DNA from 4 places in the Paenibacillus sp. MER TA 81-3 genome. Region 4 is predicted to be linked to each of the others. Evidence: riboswitches for the same ligand, from Rfam matches in the RefSeq annotation. Region 4 holds a riboswitch; each other region holds the start of a gene.
What was found. A riboswitch is a leader RNA that binds a small molecule or an ion and turns the genes downstream of it on or off. The one in region 4 is predicted to bind cobalamin.
Positions count from the first base shown of each region.

Region 1 (5,138 bases), on a different contig from region 4:
GGCCACGTATGCGTGGGATGCCGGACCGGGAGTTATTCACTCGGCGAGCGCCAAAGCGGGGGTGCTTGCCATGACGCGCACGCTTGCGGTGGAATGGGGACGCCGCTATGGCATCCGAGTCAACGCCATCGCACCTGGCTTAATCGAGCGTACCGGCGGCGCAGATAAGCTCATTTCTTCCGAAGAAGCCGGACAACGCATGCTTGACAGCGTTCCGCTCGGACGATTGGGCACACCGGAAGAGATTGCGGGGCTTGCTGCTTTTTTGCTCTCGACGGATGCAGCGTATATGAACGGCGCGTGCTTGACGTTGGATGGAGGGCAATCGCTGCACCAAACGTTTATATAACTGGCTGATACCGGTTATTACAAACGTGCTTACGGATACAAATGGCCATCTTCAGGGGCGCTATATTCCCGGCATTTAATCCCGCACCAGGTCAATATGATTTCAATGCCAGACCTGATCAGGTGTGGGTCATGCAGCAGGCCAAGGCCAGAGGAGTTCATAAGCTGAATACAACCAGGATTAATCAATATATTCAAAGATACGAACACCTATCAGCTGACGAAGAGATATTATGCATTCGGAAATTTCAGCAGACAGCCTCAACATGGAGCAGGGGACCTGCTATTCCTTCGAACAGTGGAAAGTTTCGGGCTGTAATAGCGCCCAAGAGCGTAGTAACCTATGTCGGACAAAATGGTTGATATAGCAACCTGGAAAATCGAATATACTTTCATGCTGCTGAAGCAGGGCGATTATGCGACGACGTCCTGCTTTTTTTCGTACGAAAGAGAAAGAAATTGAATGGCCCAAATGTTTTTGAAATAAAGCGAGGAAACCTTTGGAATAATAATATATTTTAGTGTAGTTACAAGCTGGCAAAGGATTGAATTTCGTCAGCTTGTTTTTTATGTCAAATATCTTGCTTCTTCGCAGAAAAATGTGTATGCTACGATAAGAGCCTATATTTAGTGTCTGTTCAAGAGGGTACATACTAAATATGGATTATTTAACTGAATATCATAGAGTAAATAAGGTGTCGAGTTCGACTTAATAGGGAATCCGGTGCAATTCCGGAGCTGTCCCCGCAACTGTAAGTGTGGACGAGATGGGCATTGCCACTGTATTATGGATCTCTGAGAGTCACTGATATGGGAAGGGCCCACAGTAGGATGACACACAAGTCAGGAGACCTGCCTATTTACTTGGTTTCGCATCTTCGGGGGATGAGAAGTGGAAACGACACGCTGCAGAGTGCTTGGTGAAGCAACAAGCGCTGTATTTTTTTTTTGTCGTTTTAAGCTCATCTACCAGATTAGGTGGGCTTTTTCTATGGAAAAAATCACAGAATCATGTTTGCAATGCTTCTAGCAATGGAGGGTCACTGATGCGTATCGTGTTTGACTCAAAGACCGGAAACGTGAAGCGCTTCGTCAATAAGCTTGATCTGGAATGCATTCAAGTCGCAGATGGGCTGACTGTCGAAGAACCATTCGTCTTAATTACATATTCGACTGGATTCGGACAAGCGCCTCAATCGACTTTGAAATTTTTGGAGAATAATGGCGACATGCTGCAAGGGGTGGTCTCCAGTGGTAATATGAATTGGGGCGAACTTTATGGAAGGGCAGCGGACCGTATTTCCGAAATGTACTCAGTTCCCGTATTAATGAAATTCGAACTGAGCGGTACCAATAAAGATGTGGAGCGTTTTAAACAGGAGGTAAACGAAATTGTCGATGCAACTATCAAATTGGATTCAGCTTAACAATGAAATTATGGTGTTAAAAGATGGAAAGTATCAGTTTGAAAAAGACCGTGAGGCGGCTAGAAGTTATTTTGTCGATTATGTGAATCAAAACACGGTCTTCTTTCACGATTTGAGAGAAAAAATCGATTATCTCATTGAGCATGACTACTACGAACAGGAGCTGTTCGATAAATATAGTTTTGCTGAAGTCAAGAAGTTGTACGAGATGGTGTATCAGAAGAAGTTCAGATTTCCTTCGTTTATGAGCGCTTTTAAGTTCTACAACAACTACGCTATGAAGACGAATGACGGAACGAAGTTTTTGGAGCGGTACGAAGATCGCATTGCGGTCGTCTCCCTCTTCTTGGGCAATGGTGACATGAAGAAGGCGATGGAATACGCGGAGCTCTTCATTTCGCAGGAATACCAGCCAGCAACGCCGACCTTCCTGAATGCAGGGAAGAAGCGGCGCGGTGAATTGGTAAGCTGCTTCTTGCTGGAGATCGACGATTCGATGAACTCGATCGGATTCGCCATTAATTCTGCCTTGCAATTAAGTAAAATTGGCGGCGGCGTAAGCTTGAGCTTGAGCAAAATCCGCGCAGCTGACGAACAGATCAAAGGTTTGGACGGCAAAGCGAGCGGTGTGCTGCCGGTAATGAAATTGTTTGAAGATTGCTTCTCCTATGCGAATCAATTGGGTCAGCGCGATGGCAGCGGGGTCGTTTACTTAAACATTTTCCATGCCGACATTCATGAGTTTTTGGATACGAAAAAGATTAACAGCGATGAGAAAATTCGTATCAAAACGCTGTCGCTTGGCGTCGTAGCCCCTAATAAATTTTTCGAATTGGTAGAGAAAGATAAAGATATGTATCTCTTCTACCCACATACGGTATATAAAGAGTACGGCATGCATATGGACGATATGGATATCACAGCCATGTATGATGAGCTCGTCAACAACCCGAATGTCCGCAAAAAACGAGTTGTTGCCCGAGACCTTATCATTAAAATTGCACAAATCCAGATGGAATCCGGTTACCCATACCTGATGTTTGTCGATAACGCCAATGAATATCATGCGCTGAAAGAAATTGGGCGTGTTAAATTTTCCAACCTGTGCAGTGAGATCGCGCAGTTAAGTGAAGTATCCTCGATCAATGATTACGGTGAAGAGGATGTAATCAATCGCGATATTTCTTGTAACCTGGGCTCACTTAACATCGTTAACGTGATGCAGAACAAACGGATGAAAGAGACGGTTCATCGTTCGATGGATGCGCTAACCGAAGTGAGCGACCGCAGCGACATTTCGATTGTCCCTTCTGTAGCGAAGGCGAACCGCGAACTTCATTCCGTTGGGCTCGGGGCAATGAACCTGCACGGCTTTCTCGCATTGAACAAAATTGCATATGAATCCAAGGAAGCTATCGATTTTGTGCGCACCTTCTTCATGATGCTCAACTTCTACTCGCTGGAGCGCTCGATGCTGATTGCGAAGGAGCGGGGCGAGACGTTCAAAGATTTCGAAAAGAGTGAATATGCGAACGGAGCTTATTTCGAGCGCTACATGAATACCGATTATTCGCCGCGGACGGAAAAGGTGGCTGCCTTGTTCGAAGGCATGGACATCCCGACTCATGAAGATTGGGTGCGGCTGAAGGAGCAAGTGGCTCAATACGGCGTCTACCATGCCTACCGCTTGGCGATTGCGCCGACCGGCTCGATATCTTACCTTCAATCGTCAACCGCTTCGATCGCGCCAATTACGCAAAAGATCGAGGAACGTGAGTACGGGGATTCCAAAACGATATATCCGATGCCGTTCTTGAATGAGGACAACTTCTTCTACTACAAAGAAGCTTATGATATGGATATGTTCAACCTGATCGATCTGGTTGCTGAAGTGCAAGTTCATATCGATCAAGCGATTTCGACTATCTTATACGTCAAAGATGATTTGACGACGAGAGATTTGGCGATGTATTACATTTATGCCCAGAAGAAAGGGCTAAAGACACTCTATTATACACGTACGAGAAAAAGAACGATCGACGAATGCGTAAGCTGCGTCGTATAAGCACGGAAAAGATGCATAGATGTGCATCATATCTGATGATCAACGTTGATTGTGCCAGTGGTGTCGTTAGAAGGAGGATATATTGATGAATAAGTTTGAAGCGGTGAATTGGAATGCTCCGGAAGCAGACTATACCGAGCTCCTGTGGACCCAGAACACCTCCCAGTTCTGGTTAGATACCGAGATTCCGATTTCGAAAGACTTGAAATCTTGGACTAAGCTAAGTCATAACGAAAAGTTGACTTTTATGAGAGTATTAGGCGGATTGACGCTGCTGGATACGGAACAAGGCAACGTCGGCATGCCTATGATTGCGCAGCATGTGGCAGACAAACAGAAGAAGGCAATCCTTATTTTCCAAGCGGCCATGGAAGAGATCCACGCCAAAAGCTACAGCACGATCTTTACGACGGTAGCTAGCTCGGAGATGATTAACGATACGTTCGAATGGGTGAAAGAAGATAAACATTTACAATATAAAACATCCAGAATCGACTCGTATTACAAAAATATACAAGACGGTGGAAATCTGAGCCTCTATCAAGCAATGGTAGCTTCTGTATTTCTGGAAAGCTTCTTGTTCTATTCGGGATTCTTCTATCCGTTATATTTGGCAGGCCAAGGAAAAATGGTCGCGAGCGGAGAGATTATTAAACTCATTGTTCGAGATGAGAGCGTACATGGCGTCTTCGTCGGATTGCTTGCGCAGGAAGCATTCCAGCAATTGAACGGTGCAGAGCAAGAAGCAGCTTCTCGCTTTGTGCAGGACTTATTGAATGACCTCTACAAGAATGAACTCGAGTATACGGAGAAGCTCTACGATCCGATCGGATTGACTCATGAGGTCAAGAAGTACATCCGTTACAATGCGAACAAAGCTTTGATGAACCTTGGACTCGAGCCTGTATTCGAAGAGGAAGAGGTCAATCCCGTCGTTCTGAACGGAATCAGAACCCAGACGACGACGCACGATTTCTTCTCCACGAAAGGGCAAGGATATCAGAAGGGCAAGGTCGAGCCTTTGCATGATGAAGATTTTGAGCTCTTGAATCGCCGTGTGTTAGAGTCGAATAAGCTTGGAATCTAGTAATATAGCAAGTACAAAAATCCTCCCTCATGTGGAGGATTTTTTTGTTGCGGCGCACCTATACAAGCGGGGATGGATCCAGTACAATGTCCATGTAAGTAAATCCCATTTGATAGAGGCTTCACTTATGGAATTGTATGACGATTGTTTTGTATAATAGGTAGTAGATTTGTGTAGATTAACCAATAGGGAGGATACATGCTATATGAAA
Region 1 covers NZ_JAMAWB010000009.1:164,507-169,644, reverse strand. The annotation lists gene fadH (2,4-dienoyl-CoA reductase) at 1-349, shown strand, start outside; cobalamin riboswitch at 1,024-1,222, shown strand; gene nrdI (class Ib ribonucleoside-diphosphate reductase assembly flavoprotein NrdI) at 1,395-1,775, shown strand; gene nrdE (class 1b ribonucleoside-diphosphate reductase subunit alpha) at 1,747-3,840, shown strand; gene nrdF (class 1b ribonucleoside-diphosphate reductase subunit beta) at 3,926-4,927, shown strand; gene M3650_RS14955 (M3 family oligoendopeptidase) at 5,133-5,138, shown strand, end outside.
Region 1: linked by a shared signal. The riboswitch ahead of nrdI (class Ib ribonucleoside-diphosphate reductase assembly flavoprotein NrdI) and the one ahead of M3650_RS07335 (ABC transporter substrate-binding protein) in region 4 are both predicted to bind cobalamin.

Region 2 (5,138 bases), on a different contig from region 4:
TCGAGGCCTTTCATAGATGAGCGACCGCATGTAGAGGCAGGGTTTATCGCCATAGGGAATGGTTGATTCGCTTTACCGCTTCACAGAACTTTAACTTTCCTTAATGGTAAATAAACCCCGAGACTAAGCCTCGGGGTTTGCTGACATCATTCAATTATTTAGGGAAAATTGAAGAAATCGCCTGCTTCAGTACGCCGGCCGAATGGTGCAGCTTCTGCTTCTCATCTTCTGACAGGTGAAGCTCGTACACATCTCTAATCCCTTGGCGGTTGACGACAGCTGGAACGCCGATGTAGACATCGTCCAACCCGTATTTTCCGGTTAACAAAGTAGATACCGACAGTACGGAATTCTCATTGCGGAGAATCGCCTTAGTCAGACGCGCGAGTCCCATCGCGATGCCGTAGTAAGTGGCGCCTTTGCGTTCAATGATATGATACGCGGCGTCGCGCACATTGATGAAAATATTGTTCAAATCTTCGTCTGTTGGCTTCCCGTGCGTCTTCCGGTAATCTTCGAGCGGTTGCCCCCCGATGCTGACGTTGCTCCATGCCGGAAGCTCGGTGTCCCCGTGTTCGCCTATAATGTAGGCGTGGACATTGCGCGGATCGACCTCGATCTGCTCTCCAAGCAGATAGCGAAGGCGTGCCGTGTCTAGAATCGTACCGGATCCGATGACGCGATTTGCTGGCAAGCCGGAATATTTCCATGTCGCGTATGTAAGCACGTCTACCGGATTGGTGGCAACCAGGAACAGTCCGTTGAAGCCGCTGTTCATGACTGATTCAACGATAGACTTGAATATTTTTGCATTTTTTTCGATGAGATCGAGACGTGTTTCGCCAGGAGCTTGGTTCGCACCGGCTGTGATGACGACCAAATCAGCGTCTTTACAATCGCTGTAGTCCCCAGCCCAAATTCGCATATTGGATGCGAATGGAAGGCCGTGGTTTAGATCCATCGCGTCGCCCTCCGCTTTTTTGTGGTTGGCGTCGATAATGACTAATTCGGAAGCTAAGCCCTGATTGAACAAGGCGAATGCATAGCTGGATCCGACGAATCCCGAACCGATCAATGCAATGCGGGATACTTTGGATATTTGGGTCATAATGTGTATTGCCTCCTTTGTGCTCAATGAAGCATGAGACAGCTTGTTCAAAATATGTAACAATTAAATTTTAACCAATATTCATACATATAGCCAACCTAAAATGAAAATTTCATGAAAGGAGGCATCACGACGTTATCGAGAGATGTAAAATGCAATTAAATTAAAGCTTTCCTCTCGATACCTCTCGATATGAGGAGGCTCTGATTTTGAGCGGTAATGCGCCCAAGATCATTAGTTCGACTATATCAATTTTTCTCGAAATATATGTGTTTTGTGAAATGTGTTCTGTGGTTGTACATCGTGCATGGAGCTCGTTTATATGTGAGTGGCCCCGAAACGTTTGCAGGAAAATGAGGAAGGAGTTATCTTGGAGATATGGATGACAATTCAGAAGTAACGATATGAATATAAAGGAGGCAGTTATGATGGCGAATTTGACGGTGAAAGTGGAAGGAATGACTTGCGGACATTGCAAGCAATCGGTCGAACGGGCCGTTGCTGGCATCGGCGGACAAGCACAGGTGGACCTGGCGGCGAAGCAAGTGAGTGTCACTTATGACGAGACGGCAGTAAAGCCGGATCAGATTCGCGAAGCGATCGAGGACCAAGGTTTCGATGTGATCTCGTGATCGTAAATGAATGATGCAAGGTGAAAAGTTGGTATTTTCATCGGTTTCTCCACATGGTATGATCGAGCTTAGAAGGGAAAAGATTGAATAAAGGAGGTCCGTTGATGCAATTACGAGTGACACCAAAGGCGGCACAGCGGTTTCAGACCGATTGGGGATTTACAGCAGGAGATACGGTGCGCGTATTCGTGCGCTACAGTGGATTCAGCGCTTCAGGACCTTACTCTTTCGGCATCATGAAAGACAGCCCGCAATATCCTGGCGTAACCGAAGTCGTGGACGGCATTACATTCTACATGGAGCAGAACGATCTGTGGTTCTTGGACAATCGCGAGCTGACCTTAGATGAGAACGGGGAAGACATCGTGTTCTTGAATGAAGGAATGTCCATATAGCGTGTGTATTTTCATTGCCAAGCTAGGCATACTTGGGAGACGAGTATGGGTTCGACTTTCTGGAGATGCATTACCGGAAGACATGGGAGAAGGTAAACCTATTCTTAATCAAAATTGACTGGTACATCAGGAAAAGGTTAACCCTTTTCTGGAACATTTCCTCAACCCCATACTTTACTGCTCGTCCATTTGGAAAAAGCACTTGTCATCCGCTGCAAGACAGTTTATAATCGTTCTCAATTGGAAAGGTGTCCATCACGTTCCAACACAACTGCATATCAGGGAACAGGCGCTTTGCGAACATGTCAAAGCTTAATAGGGAAGTTCGGTTCAAGTCCGACGCGGTCCCGCCACTGTATCAGAAGAGGTGTAGCCTTCAGGCCACTGGTTTCGCTTATGCAACCGGGAAGGCCGCTAACACCGATGACGCTGAAGCCAGGAGACCTGCCTGTTCTGGCAGCACTGATTGTACCTACGGGAGATAGGGAAGTGTTCGTAAACATGGAAATCGCGTGTCGATGTCCGGCGCAGCCGGATGGGACGATGATAGGAAAGCGATGAGCCATTATTCCGTCATGGACGTTTACGGGACATCTCTGTCAGTTGGCAGGATGTCCTTTTTTGTGGTTTCCTTATGGCGAATAATGTTATATGCTAATTCCGTGTTAACAGATAGAAATTGTCCCTATTTGTCCCGCGGGGGAATCACATATGGAGAGGAGCAAGGATAATGACAGCATCATCAGTACAGACAAGTGCAGCAGGATATCCGCGCATCGGCTATGATCGCGAATGGAAGAAAGCGTTGGAGCAGTATTGGGCGAAAAAGATTTCGGCTCAGGAGCTGGAGCAGGAATTAGACAAGATTGAATTGCAGCGATTGACCAAAATGCAACAAGCCGGTCTCGATTACATTCCTGTAAACGACTATTCTTGGTACGACCATGTGCTTGACATGACTACGATGTTCGGACTCATCCCTTCACGTTATTCGTATGAAGGCGGGGAAGTATCGCCTGATCTCATGTTTGCTCTTGCACGCGGAACCCAAGATGCAGTTGCTTGTGAAATGACGAAATGGTTCAACACGAACTATCACTATATTGTGCCAGAATGGGAAGGTCGAGCGCCACAGCTTACTTCCAACCGGCCGCTGCAAGCTTATCGCAAAGCGAAGCTTCAGTTGGGCATCGAAGGCAAGCCGGTCATCATTGGTCCTTACACGTATGTGCGCTCCTTGAAGGGGGTTCCCGCAGGAGAACGTCTGCAGGTCCTGAAGCAGTTCATCGGTGTGTACAGCGACATTCTTCGCGAGCTTGAAGCGGAGGGCGTTCCGTGCGTACAGCTGGATGAGCCGGCGTTCGTGTTGGCAATGAAGCCAGAAGATTGGCAGGCTGTGCAATCCGTATACGAACAGCTACGGACAGCGGCTCCGACGCTTCCGTTATGGGTGCAAACTTATTTCGATGCGGTATCGGATTACGAAGCATTCGTTCAACTGCCGGTCAATACGCTGGGGTTGGATTTCGTGCATGGCAAAGCAAGCAACGAAGCCGCGCTTCGCAAGTCGGGCTTCCCTCAAGATAAAACGTTAGCGCTCGGCGTTATCGACGGCCGAAACATATGGCGTACTGATCTGCAAGAAGTGGCGGAGTGGCTGGAATCCGTTGCGAGCATCGTGCCGAAGGAACGCTGGATCGTACAGTCATCCTGCAGCCTGCTGCATGTGCCGTTGACGGCGACGCGCGAGACAGAGCTTCCGGAGGTAATTCGTGAGGCGTTGGCCTTCGCGGATGAGAAGCTGGAGGAGACGGTGCAATTGGCCCGTCATATCGCGCAGCCTAGTGACGCAACTCGTGCCGCTCTGAATGACAGTGCCGCGCGCGTCCTCTCATGGTGCAACGAGCCTTCCCGCCAGCGTACAGATATCGTCCAAGCATTGCACGAGCTGCTGGAGGAGGAGAAGGCGAAAGGAATTAAGCGCACGCCTTATGAGGAGCGCCGAGTGCTGCATTCGAAGCGCTGGCCGGAACTCCCGCTCTTGCCGACGACGACAATCGGCAGCATGCCGCAAACGGCCGACATTCGCCGGGCGAGATTGCGTTACCGCAAGGGAGAGTGGGATGCACGAACATATGAAGCTTTCCTGGAAGAAGAAATGACGCGTTGGATTCGCATCCAGGAAGACATCGGCATCGATGTGCTCGTGCATGGCGAGTTCGAGCGTACGGACATGGTTGAATACTTTGGCGAAAAATTGGACGGCTTCGCCTTTACCAAATTCGGCTGGGTGCAATCTTACGGCTCCCGCTGCGTTAAGCCGCCAGTTCTCTACGGGGATGTCGCGTTCACAGAACCGATGACCGTGAAAGAGACGGCGTTCGCCCAGTCTTTGACTGCGCAGCCGGTTAAAGGCATGCTCACTGGTCCGGTGACGATTCTGAACTGGTCGTTCGTCCGTAATGATGTCCCGCGCGAACAAGCGGCATTCCAGCTGGCTTATGCGCTGCGCCAAGAAATTGCCGCCTTGGAGCAAGCCGGCATCGGAATGATTCAAGTGGATGAGCCGGCGGTGAAGGAAGGCATGCCGCTCAAAGCGGAGGATGCGTCCTATTACACGGAGTGGGCCGTGCTTGCATTCCGCTTGGCCACATGCGGCGCGGAGCCTAAGACGCAGATTCATACGCATATGTGCTATTGCGATTTCTCCGACATGGTGGACACGATTCGCAAGATGGATGCGGACGTCATCTCGTTGGAGACTGCGCGCAGCGGCGGAGATATGATTGCCACACTGGAGAAGCAGCATTATGAGCTCGGAATCGGACTTGGAGTGTATGACATTCACAGTCCGCGCGTTCCCTCCGTCGAAGAGATGGAGCAATTGATCGACCAAGCACTGGCTGTGCTTCCTGTGGAATCGTTCTGGATTAATCCAGATTGCGGCTTAAAGACGCGTCATGAGCCAGAAACGGTCGCGGCCCTTCGCCACATGGTAGAGGC
Region 2 covers NZ_JAMAWB010000001.1:404,580-409,717, forward strand. The annotation lists gene M3650_RS01825 (L-lactate dehydrogenase) at 155-1,108, opposite strand; gene M3650_RS01830 (cation transporter) at 1,537-1,740, shown strand; gene M3650_RS01835 (HesB/YadR/YfhF family protein) at 1,845-2,135, shown strand; cobalamin riboswitch at 2,406-2,601, shown strand; gene M3650_RS01840 (hypothetical protein) at 2,559-2,696, shown strand; gene metE (5-methyltetrahydropteroyltriglutamate--homocysteine S-methyltransferase) at 2,866-5,138, shown strand, end outside.
Region 2: linked by a shared signal. The riboswitch ahead of metE (5-methyltetrahydropteroyltriglutamate--homocysteine S-methyltransferase) and the one ahead of M3650_RS07335 (ABC transporter substrate-binding protein) in region 4 are both predicted to bind cobalamin.

Region 3 (5,138 bases), on a different contig from region 4:
TATTGGTCATCCGCCCATCTATGATTTTCTCCACAACGAGTACCTTCTTCATTTCTGCTTTCGTCAATGTCATTATCTCCTGTCCCATAGTGACATTATCTCAGAACAGTTATAGGGTGACATTATCACAGAAGAACAACAGTGGATTGAAATCCACTTGACTATTTGATACTATATGTGATAATATATCGCATCCTACACGGATGCGTGGATTGAAATATCAGCACGGGATGTGTCGCATCTAACGCAGTTGAGTGCATTGAAAAAATTACAAGACTGAATAAGTTGCAGCCGTCGGAGCACGACAAAGAGCAGGAAGCATAACGCTTCACTGCTCTTTTATGTATCAAAATTCGACTTTAAGACTGTCTCCGTTAACATATACGCCCTTAGAACGGGTAATCGGCAGCTTCTGTTCAGCCGTGAAGCCAATCGTTTCGCCATCTCGTAAAGTGATGTCCTGCTCTACGACATAAGCGGAAATATCAATCAGGAAGTTGCGCAGCTCGGCAGGGGCTGCCTGACTGTCGAGCACTTCGAATTCGTCCTTGCCGAAATGCTCCAGCCCGACCGTATATCCGTTCGTCCCTGCTTCCGTTCTGACCAGGCCGAAATGTACCAGATTTAATAAAGGATACTCGTCACCAGACTTCATCATCTCGGCCAGCTCCACAAATAGTTCAGGCTGAAAGACGGTGCCGGATGAATAGAGCCCGATTGCATTCGGGAGCTTCAAGCAGCTGGCCGCCAGCTTGGTATACAGCCTTCCGCTGTCGAGCGGGGAGGCGGAGCGGGTAAATGCAGCCAATATGATTTGAGCCACATGCGTTTTGGTGATCTCCGCGGCCTCCTGCCAGAGGTAGTTCCCTTGCGCGTAATGTTCGGCCTCGCCGTCCGGTATGGGAGCATCTACAAAGCTTACGGCCAAGGTGAAGCCCTCCACCTCAAAAACCAGGATTCCCTCCTTTTCTTCCTCGGAGTTCTGACCTTCTCCCTCTGTTGGTGAACAGGAGATGTTCCAGTCCTGGAGCAGGTTCTCCTTGATCTGATCGAGATCGCACTCCGAAGAGTTCAGCAGAACGAAACCGTTAAAAATGCCAGATGATTCCTTTTCAGGCTCTGCAGCATCATTTTGCGCTTGTTCCGCCTCCAAAGCGGCCGCTTGCTTCATCCAATACTCGCGGATCATTTCGACCGTCGCAATCGCTTCCTGCTCCGCAGTAGCTGGATCATAGGGCTGCATCTCACTGAACACATGGCCGCAATGCTCCGTGTCAGACGGAGTTTCATAGCCGCCGCAGACGCCGAGGAGCCATTTTCCGAGCATTATCTTCTTATACTTGAATATGTAGTAGTGCATGTTGTGCAGATCAAATTCCCCTGCGATCTCAATCTTGCTAGGTTTCCGACCGAGTTCATGTTCATCAGCCAGCCATTCTATCATGGATTGCATTGCCGCCTGTTGTTGGGCTATCATTACATCTCTCCTCTCCCTTACCATAATATTGTAATGTGTCGGCGCCATCTTTTAAAGTAAACAGTTTGTACGTTCGTTGCGCTCTACCACTCTTTTTGAACAAAGGAGCGAAGTAACTCAACAAAGAGTTTTTTGCTGGACAACAGGAAGCGGTATGACGTATCGTTCGTCTGCCATGCAGGCGAGATTTTTTGTTTCAAAGGTGGTGAGATCTATGTTATATAATAAAAAAGTCCTGAAGCATATTGAACATCAGCTTAGAAAATGGGATGAAAGTAATACCAATTCATAAAGATAGAGGATTATTTACATAAAAATTGGTAGATCTTATTCGCAGTATGTCCACATGACACAAGCTGATCATTCAACAATGTGCAAAGATCGAGGTGCCGGACTGAGGCTTAGCCATCAGCCAGCGGCTGCGCCATCTCATGGGCAGGGATACAGAGGTCGTAATCGAACCGGGGGCAAGCAGGTATGGATGGCACGCCTGCTGCAATGGCATGAAAAAAGGGAGATGTGCATGAATGAATAGTGGCATGAGGCAGAAAAGTACACAAGTGCTGGAGGAGAAAGCGGTGCTGGCCGCATTGGAGCAGTCGCTCGCCATGATCGAGTTTAACATCCAGGGTGAAGTTCTTTGGGCGAACAATCTATTTGCTCAGACGATGGGGTATACGGCGTCAGAACTTGTCGGCAAGCACCATCGGATGTTTTGCACGCAACAGTTTGTCGGCAGTTCGGAGTATGATACGTTTTGGGAGAATTTGCGGAACGGTATAAAATTTCAACAGAAAATCGCCCGGGTAGCGAAAAATGGGGACCTGGTGTGGCTTGAAGCAACGTATATGCCGGTTCTGGATGATACCGGCCACACAGTGGCTGTCTTGAAGGTGGCGACCGACATCACGCCAAGGGAAAACGCCGCCTCCCGAATGAAGGACGAGCTGCGGCTGATGGCGGAAGAGTTGCTGAAGCGGACGGAAGAAGGCGTGGAGCGCAACCAGCAGGTTGCGGCAGCCATTCAGCGCGCGGTGACTGACAGTGAAGATAACTTAACCCTCCTGCGGCAATTGGAAGATGAATACAAGTCCATCAAAGGAATTGTTCAGATGATCCAGGATTTTGCCTCACAAACCCACCTGCTGGGCCTGAACGCGGCGATTGAGGCAGCCCATGCCGGGGAGCATGGCCTAGGGTTTCAGGTGGTTGCCGCCGAGGTACGGAAGCTGGCGGAGCATGTCCAAGAGGCGGCCAAGGAAGTCCAAGCCGCCATCGAGGGAATCGCCGATAAGGTAGGACATGTCGGCGGGGGGACGAAGAGCTCCCGGGACGCAATCGTCGAATGTCAGCATCAAATTAGGCAAGCCACTGAGGAATTTGCCGAAATCGGTAAAGCAGCGGGTAATCTGGATGCGCAGGCGAAAACATTGAGTTTTATGATGTAACGAGGGCTGGACATTCATATCACAAAGAAATCAAAAAGAGCGTTTTAGCCCATCAGCAGGCTTGAAACGCTCTTTTTGTTGTCTTGCAAATTCACGTGCAATGAGTTCTGTCACAGGCGGCATCGTATCAACCAAGCTATGATTCATCTTAGAGAGATTCACGCAATTAAAGTGAAAAAAATTCAACCTGATAAAAATTGAATAGAAAACTGAGCGGAGATCAGGGAAAGAGGTGCGATTCCTCTACAGGCCCTAGCTACTGTGAAGCGGACGAAATCCCATTGATGTCACTGGAACCATTTCCGGGAAGGCGGGAAAGTAGAATGATGCCAAGTCAGGAGACCTCCTCTGTTCAGCCTTGCAACAACTTCTAAGGGAACAGTTGTCTATTGCAGAGAACCCAGGCACAAGTGTGTTCATTTCATAAACACACTTGGATACTGCCTTTTCTTCGTATGGACACGAGACCTTTAGGTTTCGTGTTTTTTTGTTCCCTTTTTAGAGGCTGTAAGTTAACTCGGGAAAGGAGAGGGAAAGATGGATTACATCAAAAATCCTAAGAAGATTGAAGAAAAAAGCTTTGAAATCATACAGGATATCATTAAGGAAACAAGACCTGAATATGCATTCCGCAATAGGGAAGAGGAACTGGTCATCAAGCGGGCGATTCATACGACGGCGGATTTTGACTATTTGGATAATCTCGTTTTTACGCATGATGCTTTGACGAAAATACGCGAAACGATCCGGCAGGGAGGCATCATTTTTACCGATACGAATATGGCCCTGAGCGGCATGAATAAAAAGCTGCTGGAGCAATACGGCTGCCGCTACCGCTGCTACGTCAATGAGCCGGAAACGGCGGAGGTTGCCCAACAGCAAGGCATCACCCGCTCCATGGCAGGGATTCAGCTTGCTGCCAGAGAAGAAGGGCGGAAATTGTTTGTCATCGGCAATGCGCCTACCGCCGTCTATCAAATTCTGGAGATGGCGGCTGCCGGTGAGTTGGACGTTGAGGCTGTCGTCGGCGTGCCTGTTGGGTTTGTCGGGGCGGCCGAATCGAAAGAAGCGCTCTATGAAAGCGACATTCCGGCGGTCGTTGCCCGGGGGCGGAAGGGCGGAAGCAATCTGGCTGCGGCCATCATGAACGCCGTGCTGTACGCGATGTAAGAAGAGGTGGCCCGATGGCAGACTACGTGTATTATGAGGGGAAAAAATTGCGCAAAGGCTATACGACAGGCACTTGCGCGGCTGCTGCGGCCAAAGCGGCTGCGGCCATGGTGATCAAGCAGGAGAAAATAGCCGAAGTTACGATAATCACGCCGAACGGAACATGCTTGCAGCTTCCGGTGGACAAGCAGCAATTCGATCGGCATACGGCAACGTCCGCCGTTCAAAAAGACGGCGGCGATGATATCGATGCGACGCATGGAATGTGGATTTTTGCGCAGGTCACCTTGAACGCCAGCGGGGACATCAGAATCGACGGCGGGCAGGGCGTCGGGCGTGTGACGCAAAAGGGCATTGCGGTCCCGGTCGGGGAAGCGGCCATCAATCCGGTACCGCGCCAAATGATTACTGCGGCCGTACGGGAAGAGATCGGCCCTGAACGAGGGGCGGATATCATCATTTTCGCGCCGGAAGGCGAAGAGCGCGCGGAGCGCACCATGAACAGCCGCCTGGGGATTATCGGCGGGATTTCCATTTTGGGAACGACCGGAATCGTAACTCCGATGTCCGAGGAGGGGTGGAAGCAGTCGCTGTCCATCGAACTCGAAATGAAAAAAGCGCAGGGCTTCCGGAAAATCATTCTGGTTCCCGGGAATTACGGGGAGCGCTTCGTGGAAGAGCAGCTTGGCATTGACGGCAAATATGTGGTCTCCATGAGTAATTTCGTCGGCTACATGCTCAAAGAAACACAGCGCCTCGCGTTTGAACACGTGCTGATGGTAGGCCATTTAGGCAAATTAATTAAAGTGTCCGCCGGTATTTTCACAACGCACAGCAAAGATGCCGATGCCCGGGCAGAAATTTTGGTGGCGAATCTGGCGCTTGCCGGCGCGCCCCTTCTCTTGCTCCAGCGAATTGCGGCCTGCACGACGACGGAAGCCGCCGGAGAAATTATGGTCGCGGAAGGGTATAGCGAGGTTTTTCAGACCATTACGGACAAAGTGAAGCAACGGGCAGAAGCGTTTTTGAAATACAGCAAACCG
Region 3 covers NZ_JAMAWB010000002.1:428,458-433,595, reverse strand. The annotation lists partial or broken gene M3650_RS33090 (transposase family protein) at 1-67, opposite strand, end outside; gene M3650_RS04365 (DUF4261 domain-containing protein) at 347-1,477, opposite strand; gene M3650_RS04360 (hypothetical protein) at 1,848-2,012, shown strand; gene M3650_RS04355 (methyl-accepting chemotaxis protein) at 2,005-2,925, shown strand; cobalamin riboswitch at 3,116-3,287, shown strand; gene M3650_RS04350 (cobalt-precorrin-8 methylmutase) at 3,463-4,095, shown strand; gene cbiD (cobalt-precorrin-5B (C(1))-methyltransferase CbiD) at 4,110-5,138, shown strand, end outside.
Region 3: linked by a shared signal. The riboswitch ahead of M3650_RS04350 (cobalt-precorrin-8 methylmutase) and the one ahead of M3650_RS07335 (ABC transporter substrate-binding protein) in region 4 are both predicted to bind cobalamin.

Region 4 (5,138 bases):
CAAGCGTGACGCGCCGAGGCACCCGAGCCCGAACAGCGGCTGGCCGGAGGCGGCTGCAGCCGGGGCGCTTGGTGTCCGGCTCGGTGGATATAATGTGTATAAGGGCGTACGATCGTTGCGTGCTTATATGGGAGACGAGGTCCAGCCTTTGCAAGCACAGCATATTCCGGCTGCCTGCAGTCTGCTGACAGGCAGTACACTGGGCTTCACAGTCATCGCTGCCGTGCTGCTATATGCGCGCGGGGGATGGCTCCTGTAGATGAATGGCGGATGAAGGAGTAAGAATGAAATGAGACTGACACGACAATATAAAGCTCCCCGTCAGAAGAGGCGCCGATCAGGAGCAAGCCCATCTGGAATGGTAACAAGAGGTGCGATGTCCAAACGGAATGTACGCAGAAAAAAGGGCGTACGAGATACCATCGTGCGATTCGCGATCGTGCGGCACGGATTGACGCAGGCGAATGTAGAACGGCGTTATATTAGTTATACGGATGATTCCATCCTGCCACAGGCTTCAGAGGAGCTGAGGCCTTTGCGCCGGGCATTGGCGCACCCTGCTCCGATCCTCTACACAAGCGATATGCGCCGCTGCCGCGAAACGATCGCGTACTTGCGGCCTCGCGACAGCCGAGAAGCATCTGTTGATACACGGCTGCGCGAGTACGACTTCGGCATGTGGGAAGGCTTGACCTATAACGATCTGAAGGAAGAGCCCCAATATCGAAAGTGGCTGGATGATATGTCGTCCGTGCAGCCGCCGCGGGGAGAACCGTGGCAGTCATTCTGCACGCGTACGGCACATGTATGGTGGGAGATACTGAGAAATGCGCGGGCGCAAATCCGCACCGTGCCGGAACAGTCAGGTGTGGCTCGCACCCGGAATCGTCCACTGCGAACGAGCAGGAACCGAAAAGCTCGGATTCGGACTGACCGCTTCGTGCAAGGTGCGTCTGGCCGAATGGCGCGCCCGGACGTGCTCGTGGTGACCCACGGCGGCATTGTACGGAGACTGCACACGCTCGCATTCCCGCGCAAATCGTTCTGGGAGGCGGCTGCGCCGATTGGCGGCGGTGTTATGATTACGGCGAAGCGTTGCGCGCGCAAATGGGTGTTCCTGCGAGCTGAGCGTTTTCCCTCTCTATAGTGGGGGCAGCCGGGGCGCGAGATGGCCGGATTGTTGATTTGTATCGGGAGACAGGTTGCCCTTGTGAGCAACCTTATTGCAAGAACGGAGCTTTTCCCCTATAATCTATTATCAAGTTCAATGCTTGAACGGACAAATGAATAGTGCAATTTCTTCAGGCCCTTGCGTGTACGGATACGATTGATCCGATCTAATATATGATCCATGCCCAAGGTTAATAGGGAAGCCGGTGAAATTCCGGCGCGGTCCCGCCACTGTGAATGGAGTGTTGCGCTCATGAAGCCACTGTCGATGCGGCGCCGGATGTACAGATGTTCGGATGCGGCGACGGGAAGGCGAGCGGCAACGTGCAGCTCCTAAGTCAGGAGACCTGCCTGAAGATAGACGAGCAATATCCTTCGCGGAAGGGACCACGTCTACAAAGTATGGCATGAGGCAATGCAAGACGCTGTCGATACCGCTGTTGCGGTAAGCATGGCGCTGGCTATGCCGTGTCGTACCTTATAGGCTAAGTGAGACGAAGTCCCCCGATCCGTAGGATCGGGGGTTTTTTAACACTGTGTTCTTTGACAACCTATTGTATATAGATGAAGGGATATGCTCGTCACCTGACCATTATTGCGCACTGCGTTTACCGCGTTTGCTCCAGTTCACAGAAGACGATTCACACTCAAGGAATATATTAAGCAAGGGAGAGGAACATGTATGCACAAATGGCTGAATAAAACATTGGCAGCCGTATTGGCAGTTATTTTGGCAGTAAGCTTGACGGCTTGCGGCGCGAGCACAGGGGAAGTGAAGCCTTCCGACAACACGGCGGCGCAGCAGGAGAACACAAATAAAGAAGCTTCCAATACAGAGCAACCGAAGCAGGATGACGCTGCGAAGACGACATATCCGCTTACCGTGAAAGACGTCACTGGTGAAGAGTTCACCTTCGACAAAGCGCCGGAGCGCATCATCTCGGTATCGCCGGCAGAGACAGAGTCGTTGTTTGCTCTTGGCTTGGATGAACAAATTGTCGGGGTATCCGACTATGACGACTATCCAGAAGCAGCCGCCTCGAAGGCGAAGATGGGCGGTATCGTAAAACCGAATGAAGAGGCGATTATTGCAGCGAAGCCAGATATTGTCTTCACCGGCATCTCCATGAAAGAGCCAGTCGTGAACAAATTCCGCGAGCTAGGCATTAAAATTTTCAAAGTGGAACCGAAGACATATGATGACGTTATTAAAAACATAGAACTGTACGGTCAAATTACGGATCGTCAAAAAGAAGCGCAAGCAGTCGTTGAGCAAATGAAGAAAGCGCGCGAAGAAGTACAAACTGCTGTGCAAAGCGTTACCGACAAGAAAAAAGTGTACATTGAGTTCTCCCCAGGTTGGACAGTAGGCAGCGGTGAGTTCATGAATGAGATGATCGAGCTTGCCGGCGCTACGAACGTAGCAGCGGATGCGGAAGGCTGGGTGCAAATCAACGAGGAGAACATCATCAAGTCGAATCCTGACGTCATTTTGTACACCCAAGGGGTTGTCGACCAGGATACGAACAAGTCATTGGAAGAAATCATCCGCGGACGTAGCGGGTGGAATAACATTAACGCGATTAAAAACAACCAAGTTATCGCTGTGGATCAAAATTTGCTCAGCCGTCCGGGACCTCGTGTGGCGGAGGGGCTCAAAGCCGTTGCAAAAGCGATTTACCCTGACTTGGTGAAATAACCGATGCGGAGAAATAGATGAAAAAGATTGTATGGTATGGAGGAGCGAGCTTTGCGCTTCTCCTCTTGTCCGTTGTGGGATGCTTGGCTGTAGGCTCGGTGCAGATGCCTTTAGGTGAAATGACACGCATCTTGCTCCATCATATACCGGGCTTGGACTCTATATTTCCGGTGACCTGGGATGACGCCTCTGCGCAAATTATGATGAAGGTGCGCTTTCCACGCGTCGTGCTTGCGATGTTGGTCGGAGCAGCGCTCGGTGTGGCAGGCACCGCGTTTCAAGGCGTGCTGCGCAATCCGTTGGCTGACCCGTACACTCTGGGCGTATCGTCCGGCGCGTCCGTCGGCGCGGCCCTTCTTATATACTTCGGGCTCCAATACGCGCTGCTCGGAGAGTGGACCATTCCGGTCGTCGCTTTCGCAACAGGGACGCTGACGCTTATTATCGTCATGAGACTTGCCAATGACGGCGGGAAAATCCCGATTGAAACGCTTATTTTGTCAGGGGTCGTTATGCAAGCCTTTCTTGGCGCGATCGTCTCCTTCTTAGTCGCGATGACGAAGCAAACGATTAACGAAATATTGTTCTGGGTCATGGGCAGCTTGGCGCTGCGCGGATGGTCCTATACGGTTGTGCTGGGCCCTTACTTGGCTATCGGCATCATTATTCTCATTTCCTATGCAAGACCGCTTAATCTGCTCGCATTGGGCGAGCGGCAGGCCTCTCATCTCGGGCTTCATGTGGAGCGCACGAAGTGGGTAGTGCTGCTTACCGCCACATTAATTACGGCGGCGGCGGTGTCCGTATCTGGCGTCATCGGCTTTGTCGGCTTGGTCGTTCCGCACATATTGCGTTTAATCGTCGGTCCGGATTACCGCTATTTGATTCCGCTCTCAGCGGTGGGCGGCGCAATCTATGTGATGTGGGCGGATACGATTGCAAGAACGGCGTTTGCACCGACGGAAATTCCTCTCGGCGTGGTGACTGCATTTATCGGCGCGCCCTTCTTTGCTTACCTGCTCATTCGGAACAAGCGTACGAAACGGGGGAAATGGTCATGAGACATATGCTGGCACAGCAGGAGGCGCAATCAGCGGAACCAATCATTCACGCGGAGCGGCTGTGCAAACGTTATGGCGACAAAACGGTGCTCGACAACGTATCGCTTTCCGTGCAGCCCGGAGAATGGGTCGGCATCATCGGACCGAACGGAAGCGGGAAATCGACGCTCTTGTCGCTCGTATCGGGGGCGGATACCGTGTCTGCCGGACGTGTCCGCATTCAGGGTCGGGCGCTTGCCTCTTATAAGCGCAAGGCGTTATCGCAGTTGATGGCGGTGCTGCAGCAGGAGGCGCTGCCTCCGCTTAACTTCACCGTGCGCGAAATTGTTGAGATGGGACGATTCCCATATCAATCGTGGCTCGGTTCGGAAGGCGAAGACAGCGGTCCGTTCATTGACGGCATTATGGATCGGCTGCAGTTGACTCCACTCGCGGATCGTCCGCTTGACCGATTAAGCGGAGGACAGCGACAGCGGGCTGCGCTGGCGAAGCTGATGGCCCAGTCGCCGAGCATCGTGCTGCTGGATGAGCCGACCACCTACCTCGACATCCATTATCAAGTCCAATTCATGGATGTCGTGCGCGATTGGCAGCAAGATTGCGGCCTGACGGTCGTGTCGGTGCTGCATGACTTGAACTTGGCCTCCCTCTATTGCGACCGCCTCATCGTGCTGCACGAGGGCAAGCTGATCGCGGAGGGAAGTCCGGATGAACTGATGTCTGCGGAGCTGCTGGAACGTATCTTCGCGACGCGGACGACGATCGTGCCGCATCCGGAGATCGGCCGGCCGCAGGTGCTCATTTGCCCTCAGCACGGCAATGCGTAGACGAATTTGTAAACCAAAATTATTGACAACGGAGATGAACAGGGATGACAGAACAACTTCAACGACTTATTGACAGAATTCAGCCTGTAGACGAGCAAGCGATGCAGGCAGCGCTTCAGCATCAGAACCAATTGACGAAGCCCCCAGGAAGCTTGGGCCTGCTTGAGCACCTTGCGGTTCAGTTGGCGGGAATTACAGGTGAAGCGAAGCCGCTGTTAGAGAAGAAGGCAGTCATTGTCATGGCAGGTGATCACGGAGTCTGTGAAGAAGGAGTCAGCGCATTCCCGGCCGAGGTAACGCCGCAGATGGTTCATAACTTCCTGCGTGGCGGAGCGGCGGTTAACGTGCTGGCACGCGAAGCCGGGGCCGACGTCATCTGTG
Region 4 covers NZ_JAMAWB010000004.1:257,038-262,175, forward strand. The annotation lists gene cbiB (adenosylcobinamide-phosphate synthase CbiB) at 1-259, shown strand, start outside; gene M3650_RS07330 (histidine phosphatase family protein) at 377-1,147, shown strand; cobalamin riboswitch at 1,329-1,539, shown strand; gene M3650_RS07335 (ABC transporter substrate-binding protein) at 1,853-2,869, shown strand; gene M3650_RS07340 (FecCD family ABC transporter permease) at 2,887-3,930, shown strand; gene M3650_RS07345 (ABC transporter ATP-binding protein) at 3,927-4,757, shown strand; gene cobT (nicotinate-nucleotide--dimethylbenzimidazole phosphoribosyltransferase) at 4,802-5,138, shown strand, end outside.